Regions from separate parts of the Vallitalea maricola genome, predicted to be linked through region 1. Evidence: predicted binding sites of a transcription regulator. Region 1 holds the regulator's gene; the other holds the start of a gene.
The links. The regulator Rex, encoded in region 1, represses fermentation and respiration genes when NADH is low (regulators of the CRP and FNR family bind a similar motif). The targets are predictions, from matches to a motif close to ATTGTTAANTANTTAACAAT.
Positions count from the first base shown of each region.

Region 2: AACQ14_RS03645 (NADH-quinone oxidoreductase subunit NuoE family protein) is a predicted target of Rex. The motif match lies at 4,892-4,911, and genes of this name have one in related genera.

Region 1 covers NZ_BTPU01000007.1:19,983-32,395, reverse strand. The annotation lists gene alr (alanine racemase) at 238-1,401, opposite strand; gene AACQ14_RS02660 (NAD(P)H-hydrate dehydratase) at 1,675-3,219, opposite strand; gene acpS (holo-ACP synthase) at 3,244-3,609, opposite strand; gene AACQ14_RS02650 (coiled-coil domain-containing protein) at 3,606-4,220, opposite strand; gene AACQ14_RS02645 (redox-sensing transcriptional repressor Rex) at 4,420-5,052, opposite strand; gene AACQ14_RS02640 (helix-turn-helix domain-containing protein) at 5,493-5,888, opposite strand; gene abc-f (ribosomal protection-like ABC-F family protein) at 6,111-8,045, shown strand; gene AACQ14_RS02630 (GntR family transcriptional regulator) at 8,065-8,751, opposite strand; gene AACQ14_RS02625 (isocitrate/isopropylmalate family dehydrogenase) at 8,924-10,066, opposite strand; gene AACQ14_RS02620 (aconitate hydratase) at 10,100-12,013, opposite strand; gene AACQ14_RS02615 (hypothetical protein) at 12,351-12,413, shown strand, end outside.
Region 2 covers NZ_BTPU01000009.1:129,070-135,560, forward strand. The annotation lists gene AACQ14_RS03620 (hypothetical protein) at 102-695, opposite strand; gene AACQ14_RS03625 (hypothetical protein) at 780-1,361, opposite strand; gene AACQ14_RS03630 (hypothetical protein) at 1,750-3,009, shown strand; gene AACQ14_RS03635 (hypothetical protein) at 3,075-3,605, shown strand; gene trmB (tRNA (guanosine(46)-N7)-methyltransferase TrmB) at 3,704-4,351, opposite strand; gene AACQ14_RS03645 (NADH-quinone oxidoreductase subunit NuoE family protein) at 4,931-5,422, shown strand; gene AACQ14_RS03650 (NADH-quinone oxidoreductase subunit NuoF) at 5,541-6,491, shown strand, end outside.

The DNA.
Region 1 (12,413 bases):
ACTTCTTAACCTCACCTTCAAATAAACAACACATCATTATAATAATTTATCTTTATGTGTATTTTTGCAGTTCAGGATACGTTCTTAATATATATTTACAATTATATAGATCGTACTTTATGTAAAAGTTCAACTCCTATTTTCTTATATTACCATTATCACCAATAATTTTATTAATATACATTTAATAAGAAAATTTTAATATTATTTAACGGAATATAATTAAAAGCGAAGTATTTAATCAAAATAATCAATAGAAGACATATATTTATTATTTTTATAATATACTCTTGGTATTCTTTTACCTAACTGACATACAACTTCATAATTTATTGTACCTTTAATCTTAGCGATATCATCCGCAGTAATTTCATTATGCCCCTGCTTACCGATTAAAACCACTTCATCAAAATCTTTCACATCAGGTATATCTGTAATATCGACCATAAATTGATCCATACATATTCTACCCAATATATTGGCAAATTGTCCTCCTATCAATACTCTACCTTTAGAAGATAACAGCCTATCATATCCATCTCCATAGCCAACTGGAATAGTTGCTATTTTTGACTTCCTCTTTGTGATATATGTTCCCCCGTAACCGATAGGAGTACCTTCCTCTACTTCTTTTATATGTATAATATGGCTGATTAGTGATAAAACCGGCTGTAATTTCACATTATCCTTAATTACCTCATCTGATGGATATAATCCATATAATGATATACCAAGTCTCACCAAATCCAAATGTGTACTATCCAAGTCAATTATTCCTGCACTATTTGCTACATGTTTAATGGGTATATAGATACTATTACTCTCTAATTTTCCAATAAACTCATTATAAATCTTTAATTGATTAGTAGTAAAAGTCTTATCTAATTCATCTGCTTTAGATAAATGAGTATAAATACCTTCAATTTCAATATTAGGCAAATTATATATATCTTTGATTATACTAACAGATTCGTCATTAGGTACAAAACCAATTCTACCCATTCCAGTATCCACTTTAATATGTATTTTACCTCTTTTACCAGATTCACAAGCTATATCTGATATATTTTTAGCTGCTATATAATTATATACAGTCTGAATTAAATCGTATTCTACCAGTTTTTCAGCTAAATTAACCGGTGTATATCCTAGAATCAGTATTTGTTTATCAATACCATTTTTTCTTAGGCTAATACCTTCTTCTATAGTCGCAACAGCAAATCTTTCAATTCCACAATTAATTAGTTCTTTTGAGATAGGAATCGCACCATGGCCATAACCATCTGCCTTCACAACAGGCATTAATGTACTGTTTGATGATATTCTATTTTTGAAATTAGTTATATTATGTATTATTGCATCCAAGTCTATACGGGCATATACTCTTTCGTACATTTTCACACTTTCCTCCAAATATTAAACATTCTAGTTTACAGTCTCTATTTTATTGTATTAAAACACTAATATTATACTACTTATTGTAATTTAAAGCCAGTAATGTTGTCCTTAGCTTTATTAATTAAACTTAGATAGTATTATAGACCATAAACTTATAATAGTATACCTTTATTTATTTACAAATAGAATATTCATTTACAGTTTTTAATTATAAAAATATAGTTAGGATAGTATAATTACTTTCCTAACTTATTATAAAACTTATATATTATATTATTATTCATTAAGACTTGATTTAATTACATAAGGTATATTACATATTATATCATTAGCAATAAGCCCATGTTCTCCTTTATCATCTTTAGCCTTATCACCAGCTTTACTATGGATATATACGCCTAATATTGCGGCATCTGAGGCATTTAATCCTTGTCCTAACAATGATACAATAATACCTGTTAAAACGTCTCCAGAACCAGCTGTGGCCATTCCTGAATTACCATATATATTAATATTAACCATTCCATTAGGAGAAGAAATTATTGTTCTAGCACTTTTCAAAACACATGTAATTTTATAGTTCTTACTAAGTTCTACTGCTACTTTTATTGTATTATTTGTAATCTCCCCAATATCATAATCAATAAGCCTTGACATTTCACCTAGATGTGGAGTAATTATTACCTCACATTTTCGATTATTCAATATTTCTTTGTCTTTTGATAAGGCGTTAATTCCATCAGCATCAACAACTATGGTCTTATTAAAATTACTGATTACAATTTCAAGTATCTCTCTTGTAATATTGTCATTCCCAAGTCCTGGTCCTATAGCAATAGTATCAGCCCACCCAAGCATTTCTAATAGTTTTTCTTTGTCTTCATTGGATATATTAATATCAGCCCTGCTATAAGTCTCTACAACTGCTTCTGGCACTTTTGTCGTAACTACACTAGACACAGACTCTTCAATAAATGTCTTGACTAATCCTGCTCCTGTACGATAAGCCGATAAAGAAGTCAAAACGGCTGCTCCTGACATTTTGCTGGTACCTGCAATAACTAAGACTTTTCCATAAGAACCTTTATGAGACATCTTTACTCTATTAGGTATAAAATATCTTGCTAGATTATCATCCATTATTGTGGTGTGAGAATTAATTCTTTCTACAGATATATTAGGTATACCTATATCTGTAACAACTAGATCACCTACATAGTTAGCTCCAGGATATAAAAGCAAGCCCACCTTTGGCAAACAGAATGTAACTGTCTTATCAGCACACACTGAATCCCCTAGAATCTGACCATCATCAGAATTAACTCCAGAAGGTATGTCAATAGCTATTCTATAAGCATTCGCTCTATTTATAATCTTAATAGCTTCTAAGTATTTTCCTGTTATCTCTCTACATAGACCAGTTCCAAAAATAGCATCATAGATGACATCGCAGTCATTAACTATATTTTTGAACTCATCAATCTGTTTATCATCATAGAATTCATGTATATCAATATTTAATTGTCTAGCTATATCATAGTTTATTTTGGCATCACCTTTAATTTTGCTAGAATCCCCTATTATGATTATAGAAACTTTTACATTATTACAGCTAAGTATTCTACCTATTGCAAATCCATCTCCGCCATTATTTCCTATGCCACAGCAAATAACAACATTATTGCTCTCTTTCAGTAACTGTATAGTTTCACTAACTACAGACATTGCTGCATTCTCCATTAAAACAATACCAGGTATACCTATCTCTTCAATAGTATACCTATCAATTTCCTTCATTTCATAACTTTTGACAACCTTCAACCCAAATCTCTCCTTTTAACTAAGTTACTCCCCTAATGCAATAGCTGTTACATTATCCCTTGAATGTGATATTGACACATGTATCGTAGAAATATCAAGTTGTCTCGCTAAATCCTTAGCACCATTATATAAAACTACATAGGGCTTGCCTTTATCATCACGTAAAACCTCAATATCAATAGGAGTAAAATGTACAAATCCTGTCCCAAGGACCTTAGAAACTGCTTCTTTGACAGCAAAATTACCAGCTATTGTTTCACCTCTATAATTTTTAGTTTCAAATAATTTATTTTCGTTGGATGTAAAATATTTTTCCAGGAATCTTTTATTGAGAATCGCCTTTTCTATTCTACTGACTTCAATAATATCATTACCTATTCCTTTTATCATTTACTTCCTCCCAGATATTTTTTATCATATAATTCAATGATTTCATATCCTACTAGATCATGCATATAAGAATACATCTTATCATATTCTTCCTTCGCTTCTGTTTGTCTGACAGCTTTTTCTTTTAATTCTGCCCTAACTTTTTCAATCCATTCATTTAATTCATCTAATTCATTCTTAGTATTAAACATTCGCATATAACAATCTTGCATTGTATATTCTAACAATTCTTTATTAGTCGTTTGAATTTCTCTTGGCATATTCTCCATTCTTGATTCCATCTTATCTATCTTAACTTTTATGTCATTGATATATTTCTTGCTTTTTTCCATTTCGCCTATTGCTTTATCATCTTCATCTTCTATGGCTTCTTTCATATTATCAACTATATCAACCATCATTTTCTTTTTAAGTAAAGTATATTCCTTCAAATCGTTAGTAAGTTGTCCTTGTTCACCAAGGAGTTTATTAAGCTTTTTTTCAAGTTCAACTATTTTTTTTGGTTTTCTATTATTTTTAAATAGTTCATGCCATCTATTGTCCAATGTTAATATATGTACTTTTTTTTCTATATTAATTGGCTTCTCTATCTTTTGCTTTGAAAAAAACATGCTTTCACGTCCTTATTATTTATATATACTTAATTTAAACCTACTTAGTAATATAATAAAAATTTTCTATATTAATTATATCGTAACAAACTCTTATATTCTATAGCACAATATAATTAAAAGGTACCCATATATATGAGTACCTAATACCTCTAAGAATAGTTATTCATTCTTAAAAACATAAATTACAGACGCTTATTTATATTCTCTCTTTGATATTATATGACAGAGTCATAAGACTATCCAACAAATGTACATTTTCAACTATAACATTTTTATTGGATAATTTCAGGTCAATAGGAGCAAAATTCCATATTCCTTTTATACCATAACTAACTAAGTCATTAGCAACTTTTGGTGCTTTTTGCTTAGGTAATGTTAAAATTGCCAAATCAATACTATTTTCTTTTATGAAATTTCCCATTTCATCTAAATCCTTAATCTCAATGCCTCTTACAGTTATACCGATAAGCCTCGGGTTAACATCAAATAATCCTTTAACTTCAAAACCTCTTTTATCAAAATTAGTATAATTAGCAAGTGCTTGACCCAAGTTTCCTGCTCCAACAATAATTGTATTATATTTATTCTCAAGACCAAGTATCTTACCTATAGCGTTATATAAATATTCAACATTATAGCCGTAACCTTGCTGACCAAAACCGCCAAAATTATTTAAATCTTGTCTTATTTGAGAAGCTGTTACACCCATTCTGTTACTCAATTCTTTGGAGGAAATCCTTACAACATCGTTTTCTAATAAGTCTCCTAAGTATCTGTAGTATTTTGGTAATCTTTTAATTACCGCTGTTGATATTTTCTTTTGTATCATATAATCAATCCCCAATCCTTGATACTATTTTGGAACTTTTATACAAATAATTATATATGGTTGTTAAATCTATGTCAAATAATCAAATGCTGATAAACCCTTATTGTTTATGTATTATCATAGTATAAATTATTAACACAAATCCTATATTTAGTAAATATAGTTAAAAACAATCAATTGTTTATTGTATACAATCTATATTTTATAAATTATACCATAAAACTCTGGTATTTTACCAGCTTTTTCTAGAAAATTATACTTATAAAAAATTTTAATATCCTAAATTTCATACATATTTGTATTCCATAAACGCTGTATGTTACTTGCAACATATAAAATGGATATAAAAAATTAATTCTATACCCTTTTTTAATTGTTAAGTTTAATTATATATTTTTTAATATAAATACCTTGATATTACTATTAACTTAATATATTATCTATAAAAATTCTTTTCCTAAATATTTATTAATAGCATCTTTAGTTTTTTTTGTATAGTTTGCATCAGTGTATAATATTCTTTGTATTGTTCTTTGAGATAAATTGGATTCTTTTGCTAGATCCTTGATAGTTATTTTATTCTCAACCATATAATTCCCTAGCTCTTTTCTCTTTATCTCGTCTTTTTTGTATTGTCTATTGTAAAAATAAGTAGTATTGACCTTAGAACTTATTTGTCCTAATTTTCTTTTACGTTGGTAATCAAGACATTTTTCACATTGCTTAACACCTCTAATAAGTGATTCTTGTGATAGAGGTTTACCACACCTTATACATTGTTTTCTCTCCACACGAGCTTTTCTCAATTTTTTCATATAACCTGCATTACGACTCAAGTCATCATCCCCTTTAGAAAAGTTCTTTTATCATATATATGTTGTCCCAAAGAAATTTATTCTTATGTATGAACAAATAGGTTACTTCTCGTTTGGCAAAGAACTATCACAATAGATATTTATATATTTACCAAAAACCTCTAATTTTAAACCCTTAAACTTTTCAAAACCAGTGATTAATGGTATCATAGTATGGTAATTTTAATATTATAGGAGGCAACTATGATTTTATCATGTAAAAATATATGCAAAGCATTTGTAACAAATACAGTACTAGACAATGTAAACTTCTGGCTGGAAAAAGGAGATAAAGCAGCTATAGTAGGTATTAATGGAGCCGGTAAATCAACGCTGTTCAAGATTATTACCAATGAATTAGAAGCAGATTCAGGACAAGTTATAATTAATAGTTTAACAAAACTTGGCTACCTATCACAAAATAGTACTCTATCATCGGAAAAAACTATTTATGATGAAATGCTATTAACATGCAAAGAAATAATCCAAATGGAAAACACCTTAAGAGAATATGAAGTAAAAATGTCTAAGCTAGATAATGATAGTGAAACTCTAGATTCACTTATGAAATCATACTCAAATCTACAGCATACTTTTGAACTTAATAATGGATATAGCTATAAAAGTAATATAAAAGGTGTGTTAAAAGGTCTAGGATTTGGTGAAGAAGATTTTACTGCTAATATATCCACCTTATCAGGAGGACAAAAAACGAGGGTAGCTCTAGCAAAAATACTTCTTGAAAAACCAGATATATTACTATTAGACGAGCCAACTAACCATCTAGATATTAAAGCATGTGAATGGTTGGAAGGTTTCTTATGTAATTATCAAGGTACTGTTATAATTATCTCACATGACCGTTATTTCCTTGATAAAATAGTGAATAAGGTTATAGAAATAGAAAACACTCAATCACATATTTATAACGGTAATTACAGCTTTTATATCAAGCACAAAGCCATCAATCAAGATATTGAAGTCAAACATTATATAGAACAGCAAAAAGAAGTAAAAAGGCAGGAAGAAGTAATTCGTGAACTTAGGTCCCACGGTAGAGATAAACTTATCAAACGAGCTCAAAGTCGTGAAAAACAACTACAAAAAATCAATATGATAGATAAACCTACACTGATTAATGATAAAATGAATCTTAAGCTATCACCAAGGGTCATAAGTGGTAATGATGTACTTACTGCTACAGATGTATCCAAATCCTTTGATAATAAACACCTATTTTCTAATCTTAATTTCCAGATTAAAAGAGGTGAAAAAGTAGCACTCATTGGAGATAACGGAACAGGTAAAACAACATTATTTCGTATAATAAGTAATGGGCTAACTGGAGATACAGGCACTATTTCTCTAGGCGCCAAAGTGAACACTGGTTATTATGACCAAGAACATGTTACCCTAAATGGAGATAATGATTTGATTGAAGAGATATCAGATGCTTATCCTAATATGAATACAGGTCATATACGCAATACATTGGCTGCTTTTTTATTCACTGGTGATGACGTATTCAAAAAGATATCTAGTCTGAGTGGTGGTGAAAAAGGCAGATTGATACTTGCAAAATTAATGTTGTCAAATGCTAATTTCTTGCTGTTGGATGAGCCTACTAATCATCTGGATATCATATCAAAAGAAATTCTTGAATCAGCTATTAAAAATTATACTGGTACTGTTCTATTTATTTCTCATGACCGTTATTTTATAAATAAAATAGCAACTAGGGTATTAGAACTTACTCCTAATAAATTAAACAACTACTTAGGAAACTACAGTTATGTAATAGAAAAAAAACAAGAAGAAGAAAAACAACGGTTGTTGGAGCTAGAAAATAGTATGAACAATAAAAAACAAGAGGATACACCAATTGCTACTTCTAACAAACAAGACTGGCTAAAAAGCAAAGATGAACAAGCGAATAAGCGTAAACTTAATAATCAAATCAAAAAAATAGAAACTGATATTCATGAAATTGAAAATAACATTAAGGCGATTGATGAAAAGTTATGTCTAGAAGAAATATATACTAATGCTGAAAAAGCCGAAAAGCTTCTTAATGAAAAAACTCATTATGAAAATGAATTAGAGAATTTATATGAAAAATGGGAGGAATTACTCGGTTAGAGTAATTCCTCCTTTTATATTATTTTCCTATTATATCCATTAATTTGTGGTCCACAACGTTCTTTAGGGTGTTTTTAACGTGTAGATTAGTTAATTCCTCTACTTTATTTTCATCACCCAATTTTATGGCTTCTACAATCGCTTTATGTTCTTCAACTGATTTTTTAGCTCTTGCCTCAGATGAAATTGAAGCTCTCCTTATTCTTTGAACATAATGGTGGAAATCTGATAAAACATGTTTTAATATTTTACTATGTGAAGCTTGGTATAACACTTCATGAAATTTGGTATCTAATTCATAAAGCTGATCCAAATGTCCTTTTTTATAATGAAATTCAGATAAATAAACAATTTCTTCTAGTAATTCAAGTTGTTCTTCATTTATGTTAGTAGTTGCCCATCTAGCAGATAGTCCTTCTATCAATGACCTTATTTCATATATATCTTGTATATCCTTAGCATCAATTCCAGAAACTACTGCACCTTTGTTTGGTATAATTGTTACAAGACCTTCTAATTCAAGCTGCCTTATCGCTTCTCTTACGGGAGTTCTACTAACTCCTAATTCTCTAGATATCTGTGTTTCTTTTAAAGGTTCACTATTCTTATATCTACCCTTTAATATATCTTCTCGTATTTTGTTAAAAACTCTGCCTCTTAAAGAGTATTTATCAGTTACTTCTTCGTGAAGATTATACTCGCTCACTGGTGTGCCTCCTCTTATTTATAGGATACACTTATTAATATAAAATCTTCCAAATATTAATTGTGCATGCTATATATATTACACTAATTCTCTTTTAAATAATATTACAATATTAACCTTATGTAAAGTATAAATAAAAATTCCTATGCAACATATATATTATACACATAATCTATAATTTTTCAATTGTTTTCATTAAATAATTTGTAAATTCTTCATTTGTCGCTCCAGTATCTCTTCCTGTTATAACATATTTTTTCTCTGTATTACAAATTTCAAGAGCTTTATATAGTTTATCTGCCTTCCTCGTATAACCGATATGATTTAATAACATACCCGCAGCTCTAATAATACTTGAAGGATCAGCATAGATATCTCTACCTTCATCTACCATTCTAGGTGCAGATCCATGAATAGCTTCAAACATAGCATATTTCTTACCGATATTTGAACTTCCAGCTGTACCAACTCCGCCTTGGAATTCAGCTGCTTCATCAGTTAAAATATCTCCATATAGATTAGGAAGAATCATTACTTGGAATTGTGTTCTTCTTTTTTCATCTACTAATTTAGCAGTCATGATATCAATATACCAGTCATCAACTTCGATACCTTCATATTCTTTACCTATTTCTTTACAGATTTCCAAGAACTTACCATCTGTAGTTTTTACAACATTGGCTTTTGTTACTACTGTAACTTTGTTTTTACCATTTTTCTTAGCAAATTCAAACGCTGCTCTTGCAATACGTTCTGCTCCGCCAGTAGTGATAACTTTGAAATCTATAGCAATGTCTTCATCAATATTAATACCCTTGCTACCAAGAACATATGCACCCTCTGTGTTTTCTCTGAAGAAAGTCCAATCGATTCCTTTATCAGGAACTTTAACAGGACGAACATTAGCGAATAGATCAAGTTCTTTTCTCATTGCAACATTAGCACTTTCAATATTTGGCCATTTGTCGCCTTTTCTTGGTGTAGTTGTTGGTCCTTTTAGTATTACATGACATTGTTTTAATTCTTCTAGAACATCATCTGGTATAGCTTTATTAGCTTTTGCTCTATTCTCGATTGTTAATCCATTAATAATCTTAAAAGTAACTTTCTTACTCTTGATTTCATCTGCTAATAAATACTCTAATAATCTATGTGCCTGATCAGTTATAGCTGGACCTATTCCATCTCCTCCAACTACACCAATTACTATAGTATCTAATTCATCATAATTGACAAAATCGCCTTGTTCCTTCATCATTTTGACCCTAGCTTTTTGTTCTTTGATAAGTTCTTCAAATTTATTCATATAATCCATGCCTATTCCATCCCTTTCTTAATAAAATGTCGTTTATTTTATAAAATTGATTTTACCGCCAGCAATAATCATTTTTAATTCTTTATCTGATAGTTCTATATTCATTTCATAATCAAGTTTTTTAGTCTTATTATGAACAATTACTTTTCCTGCCTTTACGCTCTCTATTACATTATCCATTGATAAATCATCATCAAGACTGATAGTATCATAATCTGCCATATTAATAAATGTAAGTGGCAAAATACCTGAATTGATTAGGTTAGCTTTGTGAATTCTTGCAAAACTCTTAGCTAGAACTGCTTTTATACCTAGATACAATGGAACTAGTGCAGCATGTTCTCTACTGGATCCTTGTCCATAGTTGTCTCCACCAATAATCATTCCTCCACCATTAGCTTTTGCTCTCTTAGGAAACTCTTCGTCACATGGTGTCAAACAATAGTTAGCCAAGTGAGGTATATTAGATCTAAATGGCAATAACTTAGCATTAGAAGGCATAATATGGTCTGTTGTTATATTGTCTTCTACAATAATTAAAACTTTTCCTTCAACCTCATCCTTAAGTTCTTCATTAAGTGGGAATGGTTTAATATTTGGTCCTTTTACAACTTCTACTTTACTGCCATCTTCTGCAGGTGGTACTACCATATTGTCATTAATATAGAATTTATCTGGCATAGCAACATTTATATCAGTAGTACAAGTAGTTGGATCTGTCAATTTTCCAGATAATGCACTAACCGCTGCAGCCTCTGGACTAAGTAAATAAGCTCCTGCTGAAACTGTTCCACAACGTCCTTTAAAGTTTCTATTGAAAGTTCTAAGTGTAACTGCGTCTGTTGCTGGAGCCTGACCCATACCTATACAAGGTCCACATCCTGATTCTAATATTCTTGCACCTGCAGCTATCATATCAGCTAATGCACCATTAGCAGCTAACATATTAAGCACTTGTTTTGAACCTGGTGCTATAACTAAGCTCACATCTGGATGAACTGTTTTACCTTTTAATATCTTAGATACTTTCATCATATCAAGATATGAACTGTTGGTACAGCTTCCGATACATACTTGATTTACTTTTAAATCTTTGATATTGGATATTTTTTCTACGTTATCTGGACTATGAGGCATTGCTACTAGAGGTTCAAGTTCATCTAAATTGATATTTATAGTCTCATCATAAGCAGCATCTTCATCAGCTTTTAATTCTTTCCATAGTTCTTCTCTATCTTGAGCCTTTAAGAATGATAGAGTTACATCATCACTCTGGAATACTGATGTTGTAGCCCCAAGTTCCGCACCCATATTAGTTATAGTTGCTCTTTCTGGAACGCTAAGAGTACTAACTCCTTCTCCAGTATATTCGATTACTTTACCAACTCCACCTTTAACAGTCATGACTCTTAATACTTCAAGGATAATATCCTTTGCTGTAACAAATGGTTTAAGCTTTCCTGTTAATTTAACATTAACTACTTTTGGCATTGTAATATAGTATGTTCCGCCTCCCATAGCAACTGCTACATCAAGACCACCTGCACCAATAGCAAGCATACCAATTCCACCACCAGTTGGGGTATGGCTATCTGAACCTAATAAAGTTTCACCTGGCACACCAAATCTTTCTAAATGTACTTGATGACATATACCGTTTCCTGGTCTTGAAAAATATACTCCATGTTTATAAGCTACTGTTTGTATGTACTTATGATCATCAGCATTCTCAAATCCTTGTTGCAACATATTATGATCAATATAAGCAACTGATCTCTTAGTCTTTACTTTATCAATTTCCATTGCTTCAAGTTGCAAATAAGCCATTGTACCTGTAGAATCTTGAGTTAAGGTCTGATCTATTTTAATACCGATTTCACTACCTGGAATCATTTCACCTTCAAGTAAATGATCTTTTATTATCTTTTGTGTTAAATTTAAACCCATTGTAATTCCTCCTTATCTATTTTTTAAGTAGATTAATCTACAAAAGTAAGAATGATCTCTTAAGCAAACTTTTTACTATATATGCAAAAAATTTTATATATATTCAATTATGGTATTATTGTATACGATTGTACTTAGAATGTCAATAGTTTCATAGGCTGTAAGCAACTTCTATTAATACTTTAGTCATAATCATACTTATTGATATATTTTTTTGGTAGATATTTCTAACAAAATAATATATCAATGAATATACTGTTAATTTATTTCATAACTATTGTAATAGATAATAAAAGATTAACTGTTATAGATACTATCATTAGAAAGGAAAATTTATATGATAGAAAGTATTAATACTTACTATTCTTTAAATGATATTCCAAATGAATTCATAAAATCT
Region 2 (6,491 bases), on a different contig from region 1:
TTATTAAAGTACTGATCCTTTAATAATATAAAATATTATTCTATAATATTATATGAGAATTTGGTAGTTAAGGGACTTTTTCCTATTAATTATTCTGTTTACTACTTAATGTTAATTATAAAATTAATCTTTTCATCATCGGTTTTTTCACTATCCAATACATTAAAGGCGATTTCACTTACACCCTTGTCTACTGCTGCAAATGCCCAGTAGTGCTCTATATATTGTTCTTGTTGTTGTTTTGATTCACTGATTAATATTACCGATTCGGTTTCCTTTTCATATTCATAGCTTGCATCTGTTTCTTGCAATATAATAGCAACAATATTTTTTTCCTTAACCGTTGTTTCCCTATTATCTATATCTAGAACTACATCTGGGAATACCCCCAGATATCCACTTAATGTTTCTCTGCTATCTACAGATATAATTTCATCTTTATCATTAGCGATGATCTTTATTACATTATGCTGCAGGGGATAATCAGTAACCCTAAAAGACTTGATTGTTTCAAACATAACTATATTACCTATTAAAAAATCTTTAGACACTCCATCTTCAAACATAACTTCTTCTGTTATATCTACAATAATATAATTTTTCTTATCTAAAGTTTCAACAACAAATTCGTCATCATTTTTTATTTCTATTATTTTACCTATGAACGTTGACCTGCTATTGCCATCCTCTAACATGAGTTCACCCTCTTTTTTAAGGTATTCTTATATTAGTTTTCTCATATTAAAGGTATGTGAAATACTGCAAAATATACATATTTTTTATATTTTCACTAAATTATTAATCTCATCTTCATCTACTTCCAAGTCAGTTATTATCTTATCAAACATAATACCTACAAATATATTGTTCTCTAAATATTCATTATTGAAAAGTGTATCAAAGTAACCTTTTCTAAAATCTTCTAAAGTTTCCTCTTCATCTTTCACTAATCCTACACCAATTTCCATATCATAGATGTTGAATAACTTATCAAACAATTCTCTATCAAAGTTATTTTGGGGCAGTATGAAACCTAGTTTATAAGATGAATTCTTATTCTTGGCACCTAGCATTACTCCAAAAACAGATTTTTTGTTAGTATTTTCTATAGGTACTACAACGTTACTGAACCCCTTATCCTTAATATATTTTTCAATTATTTTTATGTTGTCCATTGGTACACTATTATCTACTGCACAACATAGATTCGTATTAATCGTAACAAATAGCTGTTGATCTTTTATCAACGTATTTAATACATCAAACCTGAAATCTTTCTTATACTTATCTTTTAATTTGAAGAAATCAATAAATGTTCTACCTAATTTTTCATCTTTTTTAATCTTGATTTTACTTTTCATCCTGAATAACATTCCTTTCAAATTTTTAACAAATCTACTTGCTAGCTATATTATACTCTAATATAGCTGTTTACTAAAGCTTTTTGATTTTATATTTAAAATTATTCTTAATTATATATTTTTAATCATCTAGTTATATTATGCTTTTTTATCTTATATCATGCTATATTTTTTATACAACAAATTCAACATTAATGTTAATATTTGATTAACATTGACTAACATACTTTTATGTGCTACTATTTTATTTGTAATATGCATATTATTAATATTTTATTATTATTTACTATTTTCTGTAATTTTAATTTTAGATACAAAAGTACCTATTGTATTAAATTTTACACCAATTTAGTAACACCTGTATAATATAGAAAGGAATGAATTAACAATGAAAAAATTCTTATCAATAATTTTAGTATTAACTCTACTATCTGTACCAACCTATGTTTTTGCTCAACCTTCATCGGGAACAAATTACAATGCAGTAGCAACAATTTGTGATACTAATTCGATACAAAACAACGAAACTACAAATGGTCATGACCGAGTAAAAATATCAATCAATCAGCTCAACTTGTCAAACAAAAAGTTATATTTAATAGGTTCACTACAATCAGGTGAAATTTTTAATATTATTGCTACGCCCAAAAAAGCTTCTAATAAAAATAATATTGTATATTTTACGCCTGACAAAAACCAAGGAGATTTTAATATAATAAATATCTCGTATCAAGATAATCCATCAAATGGAATAATATATCATGATGAGTATAAAAATAAATCTAAAAATATATTAAAGGTTTATTTACAAAATAAACATAATAAAAAAATACTAATATTAGAAATATTTAATTTGCAAATACAAGAATTAAATAAACTTCTATATACTGATTTAAAGCAAGATGATAATTTACAATATTGGTATACTAGAGTTATTAAACCTGAAGTTTCCCAAAAAGAAATTGCTGACAATACATTTACTTTAAAATCATCAGCATACACCAAAGAAAGAAATAATCCAGCAATCCATACGCTAAAATATAATATTGGTGGTGCTACTGTTTACCATAATATGGAAGTACATAGACAAATACGATATCCTTCAAGTTTTAATGGTGATAATGAAAAAGCATTTTATACTAAAATTCTTGTTGCGAGAGAGTGGACAAGATGTTATGATATACCTTCTCTTAACGATGAAAATGGATCTGCAATTGAATTAAGAAGATGTGGAATAGACATAGCGACATCACCTTATCAAGTAATTGAAGCAGTTTGTGTTGATGGTTTAATTTATAGAAATGCTAAAATAAATGCTAAAATTTCATTTAATACATCAATGAATCTAAAAAATATGATTACAATTACTTTTTCATATGAATCAAGTAAAGCTGCTCTAGATATTAACAAACATGATAACTTATTTGACGATACTAGACAAGCTGGCGTAGTCACAGATTGGGATGATATAATTAGAGGCGGTAATCATTTTATTGGTCAACGTTGGATTATATCTAACACAAAACCTTTAAGCGGACAAAATTATTTAAAAGCCAGATTTAAGTATTTAGTTGGTTTTCCTTTAGATGAAACTGAAACTGAAACTATAACAACTAATGAATACACTGTTACATTTGATATGGAATAGTGTATACTTCATACGAGAAATATTTTCTCGTATGAAGCTTAATTATAAGCGAAAGAAGGTATAATATGAAAAAAAATTTCGTTAAATTTTTTACTATATTTTTAATGATTCTCTTATTATTTGTGACCTTTAATCTTAATAAATCATATAGAAAAAATACTGAACTATATAAATTAAACATTGATAGTCTTATATTAAGTTTAGACTACATAAGTTATCAATTTGAAATCCCTATTCGTAATAAAAGAGATATGAATATTGAAGAAAAAGCTAAAATTCAAGCCGCACTTGGTATGTTGGAAAACAGTACAATAAAGCAAATTAAAGCATTGAATGTAAATCCTCAGATATACATCATTGGAAAAATATTTACTGAAGAATATGATTTTGTTGGATATATAGACATTGATTCTGTGGAAGGTAAAAAATTAATGAACCAAGTTGGGGTAGAATTAAATTATGTATTAAATCAACTAACCGAAGTTAAAAAAAATGGTTATAAAGCAAAACAAATGAATGAAACTATAGATAATATCCTTAATTACCCAGAATGGAATGAGCAAGTCGCTAAACAGATAGAATCATATCTAAAATAATTCATATAAAAATTTTTATTTGGATTATTTGTTTTCTACTTGCTCATAAGTTTTGATACATTAAGTACTAATTATCCTTTATGGGAATATAATATAAATTAAATATGCTTTTCCTTAAATGCCTCCAACCTACAAATAGGCAGACCAAGACTAACAAATTTTTCTTCATATTCAGTCATGGTATTACCTTCAACATAATCACTGTTATGCAAATGCCTAGTGACTTTTTCTGTTTTCCAACCATATTTTTCAATCTCTTCTAGAGAGAATTCGAATAGGTTTTTGTTATCTGTCTTGAAACATATTCTGCCATTAGGTGATAAGACTTTTTCATATCTTTCCAAAAAATCATGGTGTGTAAGTCTCCTTTTGGCATGTCTATCTTTCGGCCATGGATCAGAAAAATTAAGATAAATCCTTTCTATTTCTCCCTCTTCAAACACATCAAGTATTTGTTCAACATCCATTCTTATTGCATATACATTATCAAGCTCTTCGTCTTCTAGATTATCAAGAGCTCTTACTAATACTTTCGTAAATTTCTCAAACCCAATATAATTGATATTAGGGTTATTCTTAGCTAAGGTTGTGATAAATTTTCCTTTACCCATACCAATTTCTATATGTATAGGATTGTCATTCCCAAATTTTTCATTCCATTTTCCTTTATAATCCTTTTCATTCTCTATTATTCTTGAATGCTCTGATACTTTTTTATCTGAACCTTTAACATTTCTTAATCTCATAAATATGCTCCTTAAATATTGTTAAAATCTATATTGAATATAATATAAAAAGTAAGAATGACCTGTTAATCATTTTATAATTATTATGGTTTATGTTTTAAGATTTGTCAATTAATCAAATACAAAAAAAACCTATCCCAGCGGATAGGTTAAAAGTTTTTATATATAAATAAAAGGGGGGGTAGTTTCTACATAATTATCCTATCATATAAATATGTCCAAATTGTGAATTTAATATTACTATTATATGTAAAGTTAATATCCTATTATAAACAATTTATTTCATTAAAAAGTTAGTTATATACCTATAAATCAAGCTTTAACAAAATAATTGCAATTTATTATTAAGGTAGTAATATTACAAATTAATGTCATAATAATACATATGTTCCAAATATTACTATAAGAATTTAGTCCTATAAGTTACTTATTTTTCACAAAAAGTAAGAATGGTTAAATTATATACAAGCATAATATCATTTCAAAACAAGAATAGAATTCCATTTATTTGTATAGCCTAACATTAAGATAAATAATAATTTTGTGAAATAATTCAAAATATATCAAGGAGGCAGATTAATGGAAATAACAATTGATAAAAATGAAATAGAAAATTATCAAAAACTTGATGAGATTATTTTAAAATATAAAGCTAAAAATGGTATGTTGATTTATATTTTAAAAAAAGCTCAAGACATCTTTGGATACCTTCCTATCAAGGTCCAATCATATATATCAGAAAAAATGGATATTCCCATATCTACTATTAATGGAGTTGTCAGCTTCTATTCCCTTTTCTCACAAGAACCAACTGGAAAATATACTATAGGTGTCTGCCTAGGTACAGCATGCTATGTAAAAGGTGCCTCTGATATCTTAGAAGCAATCAAAGAAGAATTAGGCTTGGATGTTGGTGAAACAACACACAATAAAATGTTCACATTAAAAGCGACTAGATGTATCGGTGCATGTGGACTAGCTCCAGTAATAACCATCAATGATGATGTATATGGGCGTCTATCTCCCTCAGATATACCTTCAATAATCCATAAATACACAAAAAACTCATAAAGGAGATGAGCTTATGGACTTCAAACCTATTGGTTCAATTTCAGAACTTGAAGAACTTCAAAAAGAACAATATGAAAAACTTTCTATTAGACTAAAAGATACCTCAGTTGAAAAAGAAATTAATAAACATCATATATTAGTATGCTCTGGTACTGGTTGTACATCCTCAGACAGTCAGGTGATATTAAAAAAATTGGAAAGAGAAGTTAAGAAACGTCACTTAGGAGATAAAGTAAAAGTATTTAAAACAGGATGTTTCGGTTTCTGTAAACTTGGTCCAATCATAGTAGTACACCCTGACCGTACTTTCTATTGCCGTGTAAGACCAGAAGACGTAGATAATATTTTAGAAGAACATATAGAAAATAATAAGGTAGTTGAAAGGCTATTATATAAGAATCCTTCTACAGATAAAGTACAAGAAAGAATTGATGACCTGGATTTCTTCAATCATCAACAGAGAATAGCTCTGCGTAACTGCGGTATCATCGACCCCGAAAACATCTATGAATATATTGCAATGAATGGTTATAAAGCCATAGGGGACATTCTGAATAATAAATCTGACCCTGATAAAATTATTGAAACTGTTAAGAAATCTGGGCTTAGAGGCAGAGGCGGCGGCGGCTTCCCAACAGGTAAAAAGTGGGAATTTTCTCGTGCCTACAAAAATGATAAAAAGTATGTTGTTTGCAATGCTGACGAAGGTGACCCTGGTGCATTCATGGATCGTTCAATCCTTGAAGGTGACCCCCATAGTATTATAGAAGCTATGTTAGTAGCTGGTTACTGCATCGGAGCTAACCAAGGTTTTATTTATGTCAGAGCTGAATATCCCATTGCTGTAGAACGACTATCAATAGCCCTTGAACAAGCAAAAGAAGTTGGTCTATTAGGTGATAATATATTAGGCACCAGCTTTCAATTTGACCTTGATATTAGATTAGGTGCAGGAGCTTTTGTATGTGGTGAAGAAACTGCTCTTATATCTTCTATTATGGGATTTAGAGGCGAACCTAGACCAAGACCTCCATTTCCAGCAGAAGTCGGATTGTGGGAATATCCCACC